Regions from separate parts of the Nonomuraea sp. NPDC050790 genome, predicted to be linked through region 1. Evidence: riboswitches for the same ligand, from Rfam matches in the RefSeq annotation. Region 1 holds a riboswitch; each other region holds the start of a gene.
What was found. Region 1 has a riboswitch for thiamine pyrophosphate ahead of thiO (glycine oxidase ThiO). Riboswitches for the same ligand answer to the same signal wherever they lie in the genome.
Positions count from the first base shown of each region.

Region 2: linked by a shared signal. The riboswitch ahead of ACIBEJ_RS39725 (TenA family protein) and the one ahead of thiO (glycine oxidase ThiO) in region 1 are both predicted to bind thiamine pyrophosphate.
Region 3: linked by a shared signal. The riboswitch ahead of ACIBEJ_RS39355 (purine-cytosine permease family protein) and the one ahead of thiO (glycine oxidase ThiO) in region 1 are both predicted to bind thiamine pyrophosphate.
Region 4: linked by a shared signal. The riboswitch ahead of thiC (phosphomethylpyrimidine synthase ThiC) and the one ahead of thiO (glycine oxidase ThiO) in region 1 are both predicted to bind thiamine pyrophosphate.

Region 1 is NZ_JBITGF010000005.1:503,436-507,809, reverse strand. It holds gene pknB (Stk1 family PASTA domain-containing Ser/Thr kinase) at 1-486, opposite strand, end outside; gene ACIBEJ_RS27575 (thiazole synthase) at 568-1,323, opposite strand; gene thiS (sulfur carrier protein ThiS) at 1,316-1,516, opposite strand; gene thiO (glycine oxidase ThiO) at 1,550-2,662, opposite strand; TPP riboswitch at 2,653-2,769, opposite strand; gene ACIBEJ_RS27560 (NAD(P)/FAD-dependent oxidoreductase) at 2,829-3,983, shown strand; gene ACIBEJ_RS27555 (Rv2175c family DNA-binding protein) at 4,014-4,374, shown strand, end outside; gene thiE (thiamine phosphate synthase) at 4,366-4,374, shown strand, end outside.
Region 2 is NZ_JBITGF010000009.1:203,655-208,028, forward strand. It holds gene ACIBEJ_RS39710 (zinc-binding dehydrogenase) at 1-472, opposite strand, end outside; gene ACIBEJ_RS39715 (TetR/AcrR family transcriptional regulator C-terminal domain-containing protein) at 491-1,138, opposite strand; gene ACIBEJ_RS39720 (hypothetical protein) at 1,204-1,710, shown strand; gene ACIBEJ_RS39725 (TenA family protein) at 1,691-2,362, opposite strand; TPP riboswitch at 2,350-2,444, opposite strand; gene ACIBEJ_RS39730 (MFS transporter) at 2,413-3,567, opposite strand; gene ACIBEJ_RS39735 (MarR family winged helix-turn-helix transcriptional regulator) at 3,683-4,186, shown strand; gene ACIBEJ_RS39740 (prolyl oligopeptidase family serine peptidase) at 4,237-4,374, shown strand, end outside.
Region 3 is NZ_JBITGF010000009.1:138,141-142,514, forward strand. It holds gene ACIBEJ_RS39345 (PAS domain S-box protein) at 1-337, opposite strand, end outside; gene ACIBEJ_RS39350 (methylated-DNA--[protein]-cysteine S-methyltransferase) at 440-997, shown strand; gene ACIBEJ_RS39355 (purine-cytosine permease family protein) at 1,083-2,399, opposite strand; TPP riboswitch at 2,464-2,578, opposite strand; gene ACIBEJ_RS39360 (rhodanese-like domain-containing protein) at 2,655-2,978, shown strand; gene ACIBEJ_RS39365 (DUF1203 domain-containing protein) at 3,041-3,520, shown strand; gene ACIBEJ_RS39370 (Fpg/Nei family DNA glycosylase) at 3,513-4,374, opposite strand, start outside.
Region 4 is NZ_JBITGF010000013.1:155,244-159,617, reverse strand. It holds gene ACIBEJ_RS46105 (protein kinase) at 1-625, opposite strand, end outside; gene ACIBEJ_RS46100 (GNAT family N-acetyltransferase) at 723-1,271, opposite strand; gene ACIBEJ_RS46095 (shikimate kinase) at 1,281-1,766, opposite strand; gene ACIBEJ_RS46090 (hypothetical protein) at 1,797-2,057, shown strand; TPP riboswitch at 2,099-2,212, shown strand; gene thiC (phosphomethylpyrimidine synthase ThiC) at 2,205-3,920, shown strand; gene ACIBEJ_RS46080 (Coagulation factor 5/8 type domain-containing protein) at 3,978-4,374, shown strand, end outside.

The sequences.
Region 1 (4,374 bases):
CAGGCCGAAGTCGACGACCTTGACCCGGCCGTCGTCGGTGAGCAGGACGTTCTCCGGCTTGACGTCGCGGTGGACCATCCCGCTCTGGTGGGCGGCGCCGAGCGCGGCCAGCACCGGGATCATGATCTCCAGGGCCTCGCGGGCCGGCAGCCTGCCCCGCTCGCGCAGGATGTCGCGCAGGGTCTTGCCCGGCACGTACTCCATCGACAGGTAGACGACGTCGCCGTCGGTGCCCTGGTCGAAGACGTGCACCACGTTGGGATGCGACAGGCTGGCCACGGACTTGGCCTCGCCGATGAACCTGCGCACGAACGCCGGGTCCTCGGCGAGCGAGCGGTGCATGACCTTCAGCGCGACCGTGCGGTCCAGCCTGACGTCGAGCGCCAGGTAGACGGTCGCCATCCCGCCCCGGGCGATCCGGGACTCGATGCGATAGCGCCCGTCGAGCAGTCGCCCGACGAGAGGGTCCGCGGTCGTCGTGTCCACGCGGCCGAGTTTACGGTCGTTTTGCCACTGGAGGGGCCTGACCATCCGAAACCGATGCCATTACGTGGCACTCCGTCGTCACTAAGGGTGCATGGGCGAGGACGCTTCAGCATACCGGCGGCGGGGGATCCGCCCGGCCTGGCGCGCCATCCGGCCCGCCTGGACGGCCGACCTCATCGCGGCGGCCATCAGGTCGGGCCGCTGCGCCCTGGTGACGGCGGTGGCCAGGAGCACCGCGTCGCAGCCCAGCTCCATCGCGAGGGCGGCGTCGCTGGCCGTGCCGATCCCGGCGTCCAGGATGACCGGCACCGAGGCGGCCTCGACGATGAGCTCGATGTTGTGCGGGTTGCGGATGCCGAGCCCCGAGCCGATGGGCGCGCCGAGCGGCATGACCGCCGCGCAGCCGGCCTGTTCGAGCCGCCGGGCCAGCGCGGGGTCGTCGCCGATGTAGGGCAGCACCACGAACCCGTCGGCGACCAGCCGCTCCGCCGCGTCGAAGGTCTCGATCGGGTCGGGCAGCAGCGTGCGCTCGTCGGCGATGACCTCCAGCTTGACCCAGTTGGTGCCGAGCGCCTCGCGGGCGAGCCTCGCGGTCAGCACGGCCTCGCCCGCCGTGAAGCACCCGGCGGTGTTGGGCAGCACCTTGATGCCGCGCTCGCGCAGCACGTCGAGCACGGAGCCGGGCGCGGACGGGTCGAGCCGCCGCATCGCCACCGTGGTCAGCTCGGTGCCCGAGGCGGCCAGCGCCTGGTCGAGCACCTCCAGCGAGGGGGCGCCGCCGGTGCCCATGATGAGGCGGGAGGCGAATTTCTCCCCGCCGATGATCAGCTCATCCACCCTGCACCGCCGTGAGCACCTCGACCCGGTCGAGCTCGGCCAGCGCCGTGGTCTCCCACGAGCCGCGCGTGACCACCTCGTCGTTCACGGCCACCGCGACGCCCGTGGTGGCCGTCGTCAGCGTCCGTACGGCCTGCGCCACCGTGGTCCCGTGGGGCACCTCATGGGCGGCCCCGTTGATCGTCACATTCATGAAATATCCCCCTTCGGGATGAAAAATGCCTGTTCAGGCGGCGAACCGGCCGGGAGCACACAACGGCGCCAGCTCTTCCTCCTCGCCCGTCAACAGGGCGGCCGTCAGCGGGGCCAGCAGCACCCCGCCGCGATGGTGCCCGGTGGCCAGCAGCAGCCCCGGCTCGCCGCCGGGACCGATGAGGGGCAGGTTGTCCGGCGTGCCGGGACGCAGCCCCGCCACCACCTCCGCCAGTTCGAGCTCGGTCACCCCCGGCACCAGCTCGCGGGCGTCGCGCAGCAGCTCGTACACCCCGCCCGCGGTCACCCGGGTGTCGAACCCCAGCTCCTCCTGCGTGGCCCCCACGACCAGCTCTCCGTCGCCGCGCGGCACCAGGTAGACGGGCAGCCCGTGCACCATGCCGCGCACGCACCTGCCCAGCAGCGGCCGCGGCGAGCGCAGGCGCAGGATCTGCCCCTTCACCGGCCGCACCGGCACCTCGGCCAGCGCGCCGCTCCACGCCCCCGCCGCCAGCACCACCCGCTCCGCGCGCAGCTCCTCCGGGTACGGCCCGCCGCCCGCCTCACCCGGGCCCAGCCGTACCCCCTGGACGCCCTCATCGCCCCGCAGCAGCTCGCGCACGCGCGCCCGCACCATCGGGACCCCGAGGCGCTCCAGAGCGGCCAGGAGCGCGGCGGCGACCCTGCGCGGGTCCACCCAGGCGTCGCCGGGCGCCAGGAGCCCGCCGCGCACCGACGGCGCGAGCATGGGCTCCAGGCGGCGGCATTCGCGCCCGCTGAGCCGCTCGACCCGGAGCCCCAGCTTCTCCATGAAGGCCGCGGTCTCCTCCAGGGCCGCCAGGTCGTCGGCGCCGAAGGCCACGTCGAGCGTGCCGTCGGCGCGGTAGTCGAGGGCACCGGAGCCGAGGCCCGCCTCGGCGGCCAGTTCCGCGGCGAACGCGGGCCAGCGCGCGAGGGAGGCCGCGCCCAGGCGCAGCAGCGGTTCCTCGGTGAAGGTGACCTCGCTGACCGGCGCGAGCATCCCCGCGGCGGCATGGGTGGCGCCGGAGACGGGCGCCGGGTCGACGACGGTGACGGGCCGTCCCGAGCGGGCCAGGCGCCAGGCCGCGCTCAGCCCGACGACGCCCCCGCCCACGATCACGTCCATGATCCGCTCCCTACGCCGGCATGATCCGGATCAGGTGTCTTACGGTCGAAGGCCCGATGAAGCCTTCCTCTCAGTCCGGTTAAGGCCGGACTCCCGCGCGTCTTACGGCCCCCACCCTACGGCCTCGCCCGGCACACCCGCGAATGACCCCGGTATCGTCGGAACCGTGGATCACGTCGTGGTGGTGGGAGCCGGCCTGGCCGGAGTGCGCAGCGTCGAGTCGCTGCGCGGGCGCGGGTTCGAGGGAAGGGTCACCCTCCTCGGCGAGGAGCGGCACCGGCCATACGACCGTCCACCGCTGTCGAAGGCGGTCCTGCTCGGCACGAGCGACGACAGCTTCGTCGACACCGACCTGGCCGCGCTGCGCGTCGACTTCCGTCCCGGCGTCGCCGCGAAGTCCCTGCGCGAGGGCCTGGTGGAGACCACCGAGGGCGAGCTGCCCTACGACGGCCTGGTGATCGCCACCGGCTCCGAGCCGATCCGGCTGCCGGGGGAGGGCCCCCAGCTCGTGCTGCGCACGCTCGACGACGCCCACGTGCTGCGCGCCGCCCTGGTGCCCGGCGCGCACGTCGTGGTGGCGGGCGCGGGCTGGATCGGCGCCGAGGTGGCGACCGCGGCGCGCAAGGCGGGCTGCGAGGTCACCGTGATCGAGGCCGCCGCGACGCCGCTCTCGCACGCGATCGGCGAGATGGGCGCGCTCACCCTGCCCTGGTACGAGGGCGTGGACCTGCGCCTGGACACGATGGTCAGCGAGGTCGTCGAGGGCGGCGTGGAGCTGGTCGGCGGCGAGTTCGTGCCCGCGCACGTCGTGGTCTCCGGCATCGGCGCCCGCCCGGTCCTGGAATGGCTCGCCGACGCCGACATCGACCTGCACAACGGCGTCGTCACCGACGAGCACCTGCGCACGTCGCTGCCCGGCGTGGTGGCCGTCGGCGACTGCGCCAACTGGTGGTCACGCCGCTTCCAGACCCGGATGCGCGTCGAACACTGGGACACCGCGCTCAACGCCCCCGACGTCGCCGCCGCCACCCTGATGGGGGAGAAGGCCGTCTACGACCCGGTGCCGTACTTCTGGTCGGAGCAGTTCGGCCACATGCTGCAGTACGCCGGCTACCACCGCGCCGGCGCCCGCGTCGTCCACCGCGAGGGGCCCAAGTGGTCGGCGGTGTGGCTGACCTCGGAGGACCGGATCACCGCCGTCCTGGCCGCCGACCGGCCCCGCGACCTCGTGCAGGGCCGTCGTCTCATCGAAGCCGGCGCCCGTCTTGATGTGGAACGCCTGGTAGATCCGGATGTCGCCCTACGGGATTGTGTTGTTTGAGCAAGCGCGGCATGTGGTAGTTGTGGTTTCGTGACGCTTTCTGTTGCACAGATCGACCGGGAGACCGACCAGCTCGTCAGCGAGTGGCTCACTCTCCCCGAAGTGGCCGCGCGCATGGATCTCACGATCGGACGGGCCAAGCAGCTCCTCAAAGACCACAAGCTCCTCGGCGTACGGCGAGGCAGCGGCGGGCCCCAGGTGCCCGCGGTCTTCCTCGACGGAAAGGAAGTGATGAAGGGCCTGCCCGGCACGCTCACCGTGCTGCAGGACGCCGGCTACGACGAAGTCGAAGCCCTGCGCTGGCTCTTCACCCCAGACGAATCACTGCCGGGATCGCCCGTCGACGCGATCAAGGCCGGTCGGCACACGGAGGTCAAGCGGCGTGCCCAGG
Region 2 (4,374 bases), on a different contig from region 1:
GTACCAGGAGCGATCCCGCCCCGCCGGACGCCGCGGTGACCAGGACCCACTCGCCCTTCCTGATCGCGCCGTGCCCGGCCAGCATCAGCGCCGTCACCCCGTCATGCAGGACGGCCGCCGCCTCCCGGAACCCCAGCTTGTCCGGCATCGCGACCACCTCGCCGGCCGAGGCGACGATCCGCTCGGCGTAGCCCGTGGACGACCTGGCCACCACCCGCCGTCCGACCCAGGCCGGATCGACGCCGTCGCCGACGGCCGAGACCACGCCCGCGCCGCCACCGCCCGGCACGTAGGGCACCTCGCGCGGGAACCAGTCGCCGCCCCAACCGGCGCGCAGCAGGGTGTCCAGGTAGATGACGTCGGCGACGGCCAGGTCCACGACCATCTCGCCCGCGCCGGGGACGGGGTCGGGCACCTCGACGGGCGTCAGGACATCGGGGCCGCCGAACTCTCGCACATGAATCGCTCTCATGCCCCCTACCCTTCAACCTCAAGCGAGCTTGAGGTCAAGCCCGTCGAGCAGCGCCGCCAGACCGAACTCGAAGAGATCGCCACCGGTGGGGTGATCGGGCTGGAGGCGGGCCCGCAGGCGAGGGAAGCTCCGGGCGATCTCGACCATGTCCGCCTCCGCCCGGCTCATCCGCTTCTCCTCGTCGGCGCCCGCGCGGCGTACCTTCGCGCGCAGGGCGGACTCGGCCGCCTCTCCCTGGGCCGCGCCGAGCACGAACATCAGGACCGAGGCGGCGGCCTGGTCCGCCTGCGCACCCTCGAATCCGGCCGACTCGTAGACGGCCAGGCAGTGGTCGTCGTAGCGGGCCTTGTTGGGGCCGTAGACGACGTGGGTGCTCATGGCGGGGATCAGCCAGAAGTGGCGCACGACCATCCGGTGGGCGCCGCGGGCGAGTTCGGCGGCGGCCTCGCGCCAGCCCGTGACCGCCGGGTCGGGCAGCCCGATCTCGCCGAAAACGTGGTCGGCGGCCAGCTCGACCAGCCGATCCTTGTTCTCGACGTGGTAGTACATGGCGGTCGCGGCCGAGTCGAGCTGGACACCGAGCCGCCGCATGTTCAGACCGGCCACGCCCTCGGCGTCCAGGACCTCGACGGCGGCCAGGACGATCTGCTCCTTGGTGAGCGACATGACGCCACCCTATTGCACTTTGTTCAACTCATCGGTTTTACTAAGTTCAAATCGAGGAGGCACACATGAGAACCCGTATCGCCGCAGTGATCCAGTTGCTCACCGCGGTCCCGTTCCTGCTGGGGATCTACACCGTGACCAGGTACGGCGCCGCCGCCCAGCGGGCCGCAGAGGCCGAGATGGGCCGCCAGGGCAAGTCCGTGGAACTGCTGAGCGGCAACGGCATCAGCTTCGCCGGCAGCGAGGGCCTGGCGGTCGTGATCGTCGTGATCCTGGCGGCCCTGGCGCTGCTCAACCTGGCCGGCAGGCGGATCGGCCGGATCCTGTCCTGGATCTTCCAGCCGATCCTGCTCGTCCTCGGTCTCGTGATCATCCCCAGTCAGGTCTTCACGGCCAGGTTCCTGGAGCCCGTGCTCCCCGGCGTGGACGCGCACGCTCTGGTGGCGGCCGCCCTGGGCGCCATGCCTGCCTGGTCGACGGCCGTGAGCTGGGCCAAGTTGCTGCTCACGACCGTGGGGTCGATCGTCGTGGTGGTGCTTCTGATCCGGTCGGCTAGAGCCACTTCGCGGTAGGCCAGGTCTCCAGTTGCCAGGCGCTGTCCCAGAACATCCACTCGAACTCCGCCGCCTTCACGAAGGCCGCCCGCATCTGCTCCAGCAGCGCGGGGCCGGCCTCCCCGGCCAGGCGGTCGGTGATCTGCTTGGCCCGCGTCACCGACGCCGCGTAGGCGGGGTCGGCGTAGGTGGCGATCCAGGCGCGGTAGGGGTGGGTCTCGGAACTGCGGCCCACCAGCGCGGTGCCGACGTCCTCGTAGATCCAGAAGCAGGGCAGCACCGCCGCCGCCAGCACCGGGTAGGGGGCCGACAGCGCGGTGGCCTGGAGCCAGGAGGAGTAGCCGAGGGCCGTGGGCGAGGTGGGCACGCCGGTCAGGTCGGCGGCCGTCAGGCCGTACTGCTCGATGTAGCCCTCGTGGAGGGTGCGCTCGGCGGCGATGGCGTCGTGGGCGGCCTGCGACCAGAACGCCATCTCGTCCGGGTCGGCGGCCCTGACGGCGGCGGTGGCCAGGGCCTTGGCGAACGCCTCCAGGTAGCGGGCGTCCTGGACGATGTAGAAGGCGAAGCGCTCGCGGGAGAGCGTGCCGTCGCCCAGGGCGGTGTTGAACGGGTGCTCGTGGATGGCCCGCAGCAGGCCGGCGGTTTGGGTCCAGACGTCGTCGGTGAACACGACAGTCCCTTCGCTAGTCCGAACTAGATCAGGTTCGACGGGTTTCGATCTCAGCCCTTGGCGGGCACCCCGCGTCGCGCGCTCACAGTAACAGCCGCCAGTGCGGTGAGGCCCATCAGGAGGGCGCCGAACCACAGGGCCCCGGTGACGGCCAGGTTGTCGGCCACGATGCCGCCGAACGCGGCGCCGAAGGCGATGGCCAGGTTGAAGACGGTGGTGTTGAGGGCGGTCGCCGCCTCGGCCGAGGCGCCGGCGCCCTGGAGGATCCAGGTCTGCACGGCCACGGGGGCGCCGCCGTAGGCCAGGCCCCAGATGAGCAGGAGGATCGAGCCGGTCACGGGCGTGGTGCCGGCGAAGGGGAAGATCACCATGATCACGGCCAGGGTGGCGCTGAGCGTGACGACCCTGCGCCTGACGTTCCACGAGGAGCCGACGAAGGTGCCGACGACCCCGGCGACGCCGAAGCCGAGCAGGATCGGCCCGATCAGGTCGGCGGGCACGCCGGAGACGTCCTGCAGGATCGGGCTGATGAAGGTGAAGGCCGCGTACTGGCCGGCGACCACGAGGAACGTGGAGATGACGGCGGCGCGGACCACGGGGTTGGCGAACTGGCGGGGCAGTTCGCGCAGGCGGACGGGGGCGGTGGCGGGGATGCGCGGCAGCAGCCACAGCAGCGCGCCCACCACCAGCAGGGCCAGCACGCCGACGGCGGCGAAGGCGACCCGCCAGTCGGTGAGGCCGCCGATGAGCGTCCCGGCGGGGACGCCGAGCACGTTGGCCGCGGTCGCGCCGCCGAAGGCCAGCGAGGTGGCCCGCGGGACGTGGCGTTCCGGCACCAGCCGTACGGCGATGCCCGCCGCCAGCGCCCAGAACCCGCCGATCCCGATCCCCACCAGGAACCGCGAGGCCAGCATGACGGCGAAGTTCGGCGCCACCACGGAGACCGCGTTGGCCACGACCATCAGGCCGAGCAACCCGATCAGCACGGTACGCCGGTCGAGCCGCCCGATCGCCACCGGCAGCAGGGGCGCGGTGGCGGAGGCGACCAGGCCGGGCACGGTCACCATGAGCCCGGCGGCGCCCTCGGAGACGTTCAGCGACCCGCCGATGGCGGTGAGCAGGCCCACGGGCAACTGCTCCACCGTGACCATGGCGAAGGTGCCCACGGCCACGGCGGCCACGGCCAGCCATTCCTTCAGTGACACATCTTCTCGCGTGGCAATGGACACGCCGATCACCTCTCATTGATAATCTCAACGTTGAGATATCATCACCTTATTGTGTGAACGTCAAGTCTGTGAACGTTAAGAGGTTTCGCCCATGAGCGACGCGGTGGACATGCTGCTGGCCCAGTGGAAGAGGGAGCGCCCCGACATCGACCCCTCCCCGATGGGGATCATCGGCCGGATCTCCCGGCTCAGCCTGCTGTTCGGCGGCGAGCTCAAGGCGTTCTTCCAGGAGCACGGGCTGGAGCGGTGGGAGTTCGACGTGCTGGCCACGCTGCGCAGGTCCGGTGCGCCGTACGAGCTGAGCGCGGGGGAACTGCTCAAGGCGGCCATGGTCACCTCGGGCGCGATCACCAACAGGATCGACCGCATGGAGGCCAAGGATCTCGTCGAACGCGTCAGGGACAGCGGCGACCGCCGGTCGGTCCGCATCAGGCTCACGCCGCGCGGGCTGGAGACGGTTGACGGGCTCGTCGGCAAGCACGTGGACAACGAGGAGCGTCTGCTGGCCGCGCTCGGACCGGCCGAGCGCGAACAACTGGCCGGGCTGCTGCGCACCTTGCTGGAGTCGCTGGGAGACACCAGCCTGGTAGAATGACAACGAAGAAGGCCGCTTCCCGTGATCTCGGGGGCGGCCAAGCTGCGTTCATGACCTTTCTCAGCCAGCTTGCGCGCACCGAGCGGTTCACCCTCGGCCGGCCGTCCTCCTTCACCGTCTCCCCCGACGGCGCCACCGTCTTCTTCCTGCGTGACAGCAGCCTGTGGTCCCTTTCCCGAGGTGAGGAA
Region 3 (4,374 bases), on a different contig from region 1:
GCACGCAGACGTACCCGGCCACCGCGCTGCCCTGGAGCAGCGCGCTGGTGTCGATGCGCACGTCCAGCAGGCTCCCGTCGCGGCGGAAACGCTTGGTGTGCAGCGAGACCTGGCCGCCGGTGCGCACGCGTTCGAGCACCGCGTTGTGCTCGGCGGTCAGCTCCGCCGGCACGATCGGGGCCCGGCGTCCGACGATCTCCGCGGCCGTCCAGCCGAAGAGCCGCTCGGCCGCGGGGTTCCAGTGGAGCACCGTCTGGTCCCGGTCGAGGGCGATGATCGCGTTCGGGGAACTGGCGAGCACCACGGCGGCGAGGTCGTCGTCACTACCTGCCCGCATGTCTCCCACATCTCCATAGTGCCCGTGGCGGGGTGCTTCCGTCGGGCGATCCGTCCGATACGCTGCGGTCACGGGTTCCCAGGTGGCGAAGTGGGTGAGGGTATGTCGAGCGGTGACCTCGATGCCCTGCTCCGCGTGACCTCCTCGACCTACCGCAGCGACGAGCCGCCCGACGTCGCCTTCGGCCTCTACCAGGGCGCGGTCGGCGCCCTCGTGCTCGCCGTGACCGCCCGCGGGGTCGTGACCTGCAGTTTCGACGAGGAGAACACGGTCTTCGAGCGGGTCGCCAGGCAGTTCGGCTCCTTCATCGGGCCCGACGCCGCCCGGCTCGACCCGGTGCGCCGCGAGCTCGACGCGTACTTCTCCGGCCGCCTGCGCACGTTCACCACGCCGGTGGACCTCACCCTCGCCACGCCGTTCGCCAGGACGGTTCTGCAGAAGATGATGGCGGTGCCGTACGGGACGACCACGACCTACGGCGAGATCGCCGAGCGCATCGGCCGGCCGCGCGCGCTGCGGGCGGTCGGGAACGCGCTCGCCGAGAACCCCGTCTGCGTGATCGTCCCGTGTCACCGGATCGTGCAGGCCGACGGCGGGCTCGGCGACTACGCCGGGGGCGCCGCCGCCAAGCGCCACCTCCTGACCGTCGAGAGCCGCTGACGGGCCGCCGAGAGCCGCTGACCGACCTTCGAGAGCCACTGACCGACCGTCGAGAGCCACTGACCGAACGGCGAGAGCCGCGGGCTCACTTCGCCCGCTCCCGCCCGCGCGCGCCGCCGAGCAGCCCGACCAGCAGCGTCACCAGCGCCGCCACGATGGCGCCGCCGAGCGCGCCGTTCATCCACGGCTGGCGTACGGCCTCGCGCAACGACAGCCAGATCCCGTCCCACGCCGCGACCGTGGGCGTGCCCGTGGTCACCCAGTAGGCCGCGAAGCCCAGCGCCCAGGGGATCAGCATCGACCAGCGGGCCGGCGCGTCCTCCGCGGTGTTCCACCGGGCGTGGCCGCCGAGCAGGAAGTAGTCGACCGCGAGCACCGCGAACATCGGCACGAAGACCGCGCCGATCACCCCGAGAAACGCGCCGTAGGAGGTGACGTCCACGGCCAGCGCGATCGCGATCGTCAGCACGCCGATGACGGTGGAGAAGATCCGCCGGTCCACCCTGGGCATGAGGTTCTGCAGGGAGACGGTCGTGGAGTAGACGTTCGCGAACGACTGGTCGGTCTCGCGCAGCACCAGGACGGCGAAGAACAGCGCGCCCAGCGGCGCCGCCACGAACGGCGCGAACACCGCGGTCGAGTCGGCCGTGACCGCCGCGGACCCCGCCAGCGCGACCGCGTAGACACCCAGGCCCAGGCAGGCGATCTGGGCCAGCGTGTAGCCGCCCACGACGCCGGTGAAGGCGGCCCTGCTGGAGCGCGAGTGCCGGGCGAAGTCGGCGGCGAGCGGCACCCACGAGATCGACAGCGCGATCACGTAGTCGACGGCCGGCGCGAACGCGCTCCAGTCGCCGCCGGTCTGCGGCGTGGCCTTGCCCAGGAAGTCCACCGCGAACCAGATCATCGCCAGGATCACCGCGATCGTCACGTACCTGCGCAGCAGCCTGATCGCGCCCAGCGGCCAGATCGTCAGCGCCGTGGTGACCGCTCCGGCGACGAGCACCCATACCGCGTACGGCACCGCCGTACCGAAGATGGCCATCGCGCCGTTGGAGATGACCCAGAGCTCGAACGCGCCCCAGCCGACCATCTGGACGATGTTGAGCACGGTCGGGATGTACGACAGCTTCGCCCCGAACAGCCCGCGCAGCAGGACCATGGCCGGTTTGCCCGTCTGGGTGCCGGGGATGGCCGACAGGCCCACCATGGCGGTGCCGATGAGGCTGCCGACCGCGGTGGCGGTGAGCGCCGCGGCCAGGCTCAGCGGCGCGTCGCCGAGGGGGTTGAGCAGCAGCAGCGCGCCGGAGAAGCCCAGCAGGCTGACCGCGAGGTTGGCCCACAGCGCGCCCTGGTCGAGCACGCCGAGGGTTTTCGGCGTGGCCCCGTCCAGGGTCAGGGCCACCTCCGAGTGGTGAGATCCCTCCGAGTTGTGTGATCCCTCCGAGTTGTGTGATCCATCGACGACACGCGTCATCGTGAACGCTCCCTACGCCGGCATTACCCGGTCAGGTTCATGCGGTCGGCAATGCGTGGGGATTGCCCTCTCAGCCCGGCCGTGCCCGAGCTCCCGCGCTTATGTAAGTTTCGAGCGGATTATGCCATCCGGCCGGAAACTGGCAAGACACGGGGCGGTCTCGGGGCCTGGGAGAATGGGTGCATGACGGTTCCTGAGATCGAGGCGAAGGACGTGCCCGCGGGCGCGTACCTGCTCGACGTGCGTGAGCAGGGCGAGTGGGTGGCGGGGCACGCTCCTGATGCGGTGCACATCCCCATGGGCGAGTTGCAGGCCCGTCTCGACGAGGTTCCCGCGGGGCAGCCCGTCTACGTGGTGTGCCGGGTCGGCGGGCGTTCGGCGCACGCGGCGGCCTGGCTCAACCACGTCGGCCGCGAGGCGGTCAACGTCGGCGGCGGCATGCAGTCGTGGGAGGCGGCCAGGCTGCCGATGGTGAGCGAGAGCGGCCAGGAGCCGTTCGTGGCCTGAATCCCGATTGCCGGGTCCGACCGCCGCCAGCGTTCCAGGGCGGGGCGGGAGAGCATCGGGACATGGAATACGAGATCAGAGCGATCGACCCGGTGATCGTGCGGGAGCTGCTCCGGGCCGACGACGCGGGCAGGGCGCCCGTCTTCAGCGTTGACGAGGAGGGCGGCGCGCCGCTGCGGTGCTGTCTGCGCAAGGCGGCGGCGGGCGATCGGATCGCCCTGGTGTCGTACGCGCCGTTGCGCCGCTGGGCCGCCGAGACCGGCGCCCACCCCGGGCCCTACGACGAACTGGGCCCGATCTTCGTCCACGCCGAGCCGTGCGCGGGCCCGGACTCGGCCGGTTGGCCCGCCGCCCACACCGCCCACCGGGTCCTGCGCGCCTACACCTCGGAAGGCCGCATCCACGGCGGACGGCTCCTGCCCGAGGGCGCCGACCCGCAGGTGGCGCTCAAGGAGGTGCTGTCCGACCCCGAGGTGGCCATGGTCCACGTACGGGCGGTCGAGTACGGCTGCTACCACTTCGCCGCCCACCGGGCTACTTGAGCAGTTTCGACATCCGCCGGTCGGCCAGCGGCTTGCCGCCGGTCTGGCAGGTCGGGCAGTACTGCAGCGAGGAGTCGGCGAACGAGACCTCCCTGATGGTGTCGCCGCACACGTCGCAGGGCTGACCGGCCCGGTTGTGCACGCGCAGGCCGGACTTCTTCTCCGCCTTGAGGTCCTTGGCCGCCACCCCGTGCGCCCGCTCGACCGCCTCGCGCAGCGTGGTGACGATCGCCTCGTGCAGGTCGGCCACCTGCGCGTCGGTCAGCGTGGCCGCGATCTTGAACGGGGACATCTTGGCCGCGTGCAGCACCTCGTCGGAGTAGGCGTTGCCGATGCCCGCGATCACCTTCTGATCGCGCAGAAGACCCTTGATCTGGGTACGGTTGCCACCCAAGATCCCCTTCAGCACGTCCACGGTGAAGGTGTCGGCCAGCGGGTCGGGGCCGAGCGCGGCGATGCCCGGCACCTCGTCCGGATTTTTCGTGACATAGACGGCGAGGCGCTTCTGCGTGCCCGCCTCGGTCAGCTCGAACCCCGGCGCCAGGCCCTCGTCGTCGGGCGCCAGCCGTACCCGGACCGCGAGGGGGCCCTTGCCGGGACGGACCGGTTTCGCGCCCGACAGGTCCTCCTTCCAGCGCAGCCACCCGGCGCGGGCCAGATGGATGATCAGGTGGAGGCCGTCGCAGTCGAGGTCGAGGAACTTGCCGTGCCGCGCCACGCCGGTCACCGTGAGCCCGCCGAGCGCGCTGACCGGCGGGTCGAAGGTCTTCAGCGCCTGGAAGGCGACCACGTCGACGGCCAGGATCGTCCGGCCCACCGCCCGCTCACGCAGGAACTCGGTGAGCGAGGCCACT
Region 4 (4,374 bases), on a different contig from region 1:
CGCCGAGGCTCTCGGCCTGGAACGGGTCCTCGCCCGTGGCGGCGTACAGGACCACGCCGCCCCAGGCGAACACGTCGGCGGGCGGCCCGGCGCGGCGGCCGGTGAAGACCTCGGGGCTCATGTAGGTGGGGGTGCCGCCGACGAAGCTCGTGCTCGTCCCGTCGGTGGTGCGGGCGACGCCGAAGTCGATCACCCGGGGCCCGTCGGGGCCGAGCAGCACGTTCTCCGGCTTGAGGTCGCGGTGGACCACGCCCGAGCTGTGGACGGCGGCCAGCGCGGTCGCCAGCGCGACGGCCAGCCTGAGCAGCGCGTCGCCGGCGTAGGGGCCGTGGCGCTCGACCGCCTGCCGCAGGTTGGGCCCCTCGACGAACTCGCTGACGATGTACGGCCGTTCGGCGTCCAGCCTGGCCTCGACCACGCGGGCGGTGCAGAAGGAGGCGACCCGGCCGGCCGCCGCGGCCTCCTTGGCCAGGTGCTCGCTCAGCCCGCCGTGCAGGACCTTCACCGCGAAGCGGCGGCCCTGCGCGTCGTAGGCGTCGTAGACGACACCCTGGCCGCCCGCGCCGAGCCGGCCGGCCAGCCAGTAGCCGCCAAGCCGTTCGGGGTCACCGGGCACCAAGCGCATCGTCACTGCCCCTTAGATGCGCGGGAGGCGGGATTGGTTGGCGACGCGGACGCCACAGGTCCCTCGCGCGCCTCGAGGGACCCGTGCGTCATGATCATTATGACAGGGGTTTCCACTCCGTCCGCAGCACGGACATCGTGACGGAGTCGTACCACCGGCCCTCCCACAGCAGCGCGTCGCGCAGCACGCCCTCGCGGACGAAGCCGACCTTCTCGTAGACGTGCTTGGCCCGGTCGTTGAAGTCGTAGACGCCCAGCTCGATGCGGTGCAGCGGAGTGGTGGAGAAGGCATGGGCGAGCACCAGGCGGATGGCCTCGGTGCCGTAGCCCTTGCCGAACGCCCGTGCTCCCACCAGCGCGATGCGCAGGTTGCACGACAGGTTGTCCTTGTCGAGATCGTTGAGGACGATCTCGCCGACGTACCCGTCCTCGGCCATGATCGCCAGGTCGAGCCGGTCGTCGTGGTCGCGGCGGGTGGTGTACCACTCCAGGGCCGCCTTGGGGGCGATCCCGTTGTGGGTGTGGGAGCCCGTGAGCCGGGCGACCTCCGGGTCGTCGCACAGCTCGATCAGGCCCTCGACGTGCTCGGGCCCGACGGGGACGAGCGTGACCCGATCGCCGGCGAGGGTGGGTTTGTTCGCGAACATTTCCCCAATTTATAGAGCCTCATAAATGGTTGTCGCGGTGTTTTCCGGAGTCGTGGACGAGACGTCGAGCCGCAGGTCGGCTAGCTGCTCGAAGTACCGCCCGCGGCGCGCCCGCATAGCCGAGGGCGAGAACTCCGGCCGGTGGTCGGAGGTGCGCATGCGCTGGGCCAGGATCTCGTCGGGGGCGTCCAGCCAGACCACGAAGGCGGCGCCGAGGGCCTCGCGCACCCTCGGGTCCTCCACGGTGCTGGCCGCCGCCGCGATGACCTGGGGCGGCTCGGTGAGCGCGTGGAGCACGTGCTCGGCCTCGCGCCCGTGCAGCACCTGCGCGCCCTCCGTCCGGGCGATCTCGGCGGCGCTGGCGCCGTAACGCTCGCGCAGGAAGGGGTCGCTGTCGCTGAGGGGCACGCCCAGCTCGCGGGCCAGCAGCTTGCCCACGGTCGTCTTGCCGGAGCCCATGAGCCCGATCACGACGACAGGTTTGTTCTTCGACATGGGGATAGGTGTTTCCTCTGGAGGTGCATTATGACAATCGCCGGAGGCATCATCCTCATCATGCTCGGCGCGATCCTGACCTGGGCGGTCGAGTTCGACCTCGCCGGGCTGGACATCAATGTGATCGGCGTCGTCCTCATGATCGGTGGTCTGGTCGGGTTGTTGTTCGGCCTGTACCGGATGCACGTTACCCGCCGTGTCATCCAGGAGCCGGTCTACGAGGACCCGAACGCGCGTCGGACGACGACGGTCTACGAGGAGCGTCGCCGTATCGACGAGCCGCCGCTGTAAAGGGTCTTGTGCGTACCCCGGGTCTCCGGGGTACGGTGGCGCGGTCCGAACGCGGGAGCCCGGTGCAACCGGGCTGAGAGGACGGCTGGAGCAGCCGCCGACCGCCAGAACCTGATCCGGGTAATGCCGGCGAAGGGAGTTTGCGCGATGAGCGACGCGCGCTTTTCCAAGATCCATCTCGGTGACCTGCGGGTGCCCATGCGGCGGGTGCATCTGTCGAACGGCACGGCGGTGGAGCTCTACGACACCTCCGGGCCGGCCAACACCGACATCACGCGCGGCCTGCCGCGGCTGCGGGAGGTGTGGGTGCTGGAGCGCGGTGACGTGGCGCGCTACGGCGGCCGCCAGGTGCGCCCGATCGACGACGGCTTCAAGGAGCAGGCGGCCTGGGCCCGCAGGAACACCGAGGTCTTCCCCGGCGACGGACGCAAGCCGCTGCGGGCCACAGGGGCGCCCGTGACCCAGCTCGCCTACGCCCGGCGGGGCGTCGTCACCAAGGAGATGGAGTTCGTCGCGGTCAGAGAGGGAGTGAGCCCCGAGTTCGTGCGCAAGGAGGTGGCGGCCGGCCGGGCGATCATCCCGGCCAACGTCAACCACACCGAGAGCGAGCCGATGATCATCGGCCGCAACTTCCACGTGAAGATCAACGCCAACATCGGCAACTCCGCGGTCGCCTCCTCGATCTCCGAGGAGGTGGAGAAGATGACCTGGGCCACCCGGTGGGGCGCCGACACCGTGATGGACCTGTCGACCGGGCGCGACATCCACACCACCCGCGAGTGGATCATCAGGAACGCGCCGGTGCCGATCGGGACCGTTCCGATCTACCAGGCGCTGGAGAAGGTCGGCGGCGTGGCGGCCGACCTGTCCTGGGAGGTCTACCGGGACACGCTGGTCGAGCAGTGCGAGCAGGGCGTCGACTACATGACCGTGCACGCCGGGGTGCGGCTGGCGTACGTGCCGCTGACCGCGCGGCGCAAGACCGGCATCGTCTCGCGCGGCGGCTCGATCATGGCGGCGTGGTGCCTGGCCCACCATCGCGAGAGCTTCCTGTACGAGCACTTCGAGGAGATGTGCGAGCTGCTGGCGAGCTACGACGTGGCCTTCTCGCTCGGGGACGGCCTGCGGCCCGGCTCGATCGCCGACGCCAACGACGAGGCGCAGTTCGCCGAACTGCGCACGCTGGGCGAGCTGACCCGGGTCGCCCGCGCGCACGACGTGCAGGTCATGATCGAGGGGCCGGGGCACGTGCCCATGCACAAGATCAAGGAGAACGTCGACCTGCAGCGCGAGATCTGCGACGACGCGCCCTTCTACACGCTGGGCCCGCTGGTGACCGACGTCGCGCCCGGCTACGACCACATCACCTCGGGCATCGGCGCCGCGATGATCGGCTGGTACGGCACCGCCATGCTCTGCTACGTCACCCCGAAAGAGCACCTGGGCCTGCCCGACAAGGACGATGTCAAGACCGGGGTCATCACCTACAAGATCGCGGCCCACGCGGCGGACCTCGCCAAGGGCCACCCGAGGGCGCAGGAGTGGGACGACGCGCTGTCGGAGGCCCGCTTCGAGTTCCGCTGGGAGGACCAGTTCGACCTGTCGCTGGACCCGGAGACGGCGCGGTCGTTCCACGACCAGACCCTGCCGGCCGAGCCCGCCAAGACCGCGCATTTCTGCAGTATGTGCGGGCCGAAGTTCTGTTCGATGAAGATCACCCATGATGTCCGGAAATATGCGGAGGAGCATGGACTTACGGACTCCGCGGCCATCCAGGCGGGGATGGCGGAGAAGGCGGTGGAGTTCACCGAACGGGGCGGCGAGGTCTATGTCCGGGGCGGAAATCCGGCGGACCCAAAATAGCGAGTAGGACTCATATTGGGTCTTGACTGGCGTGTGTAAGGAGCCCACGCTGAGGGCGTGATCAGCCGCATACTCGCCGTCCTGGTCGCCATCGCCCTGCTCGCGTTACCCGCCCCCGCGTTATCCCGCAGCGAGCAGCCCGTGAGCGGCTTCATCGACGCGCACAGCCACCTCATGTCCTACGAAGCCTTCGGCGGCAAGCTGCTCTGCGGCAAGCCGTTCGACCCGGGCGGCATCGCCAGGGCGCTGGTCGACTGCCTCGACCACTTCCCGAACGGTGAAGCCGCCTGGTTCGAGAACTTCACCCGCACCGGCCGGCCGACCGGCACCCATGACCCGGTCGGCTGGCCCACGTTCCGTAGCTGGCCGGCCCACGACTCCCTCACCCACCAGCAGGCGTACTACACGTGGATCGAGCGCGCCTGGCGCGGCGGGCTGCGGATCATGGTCAACG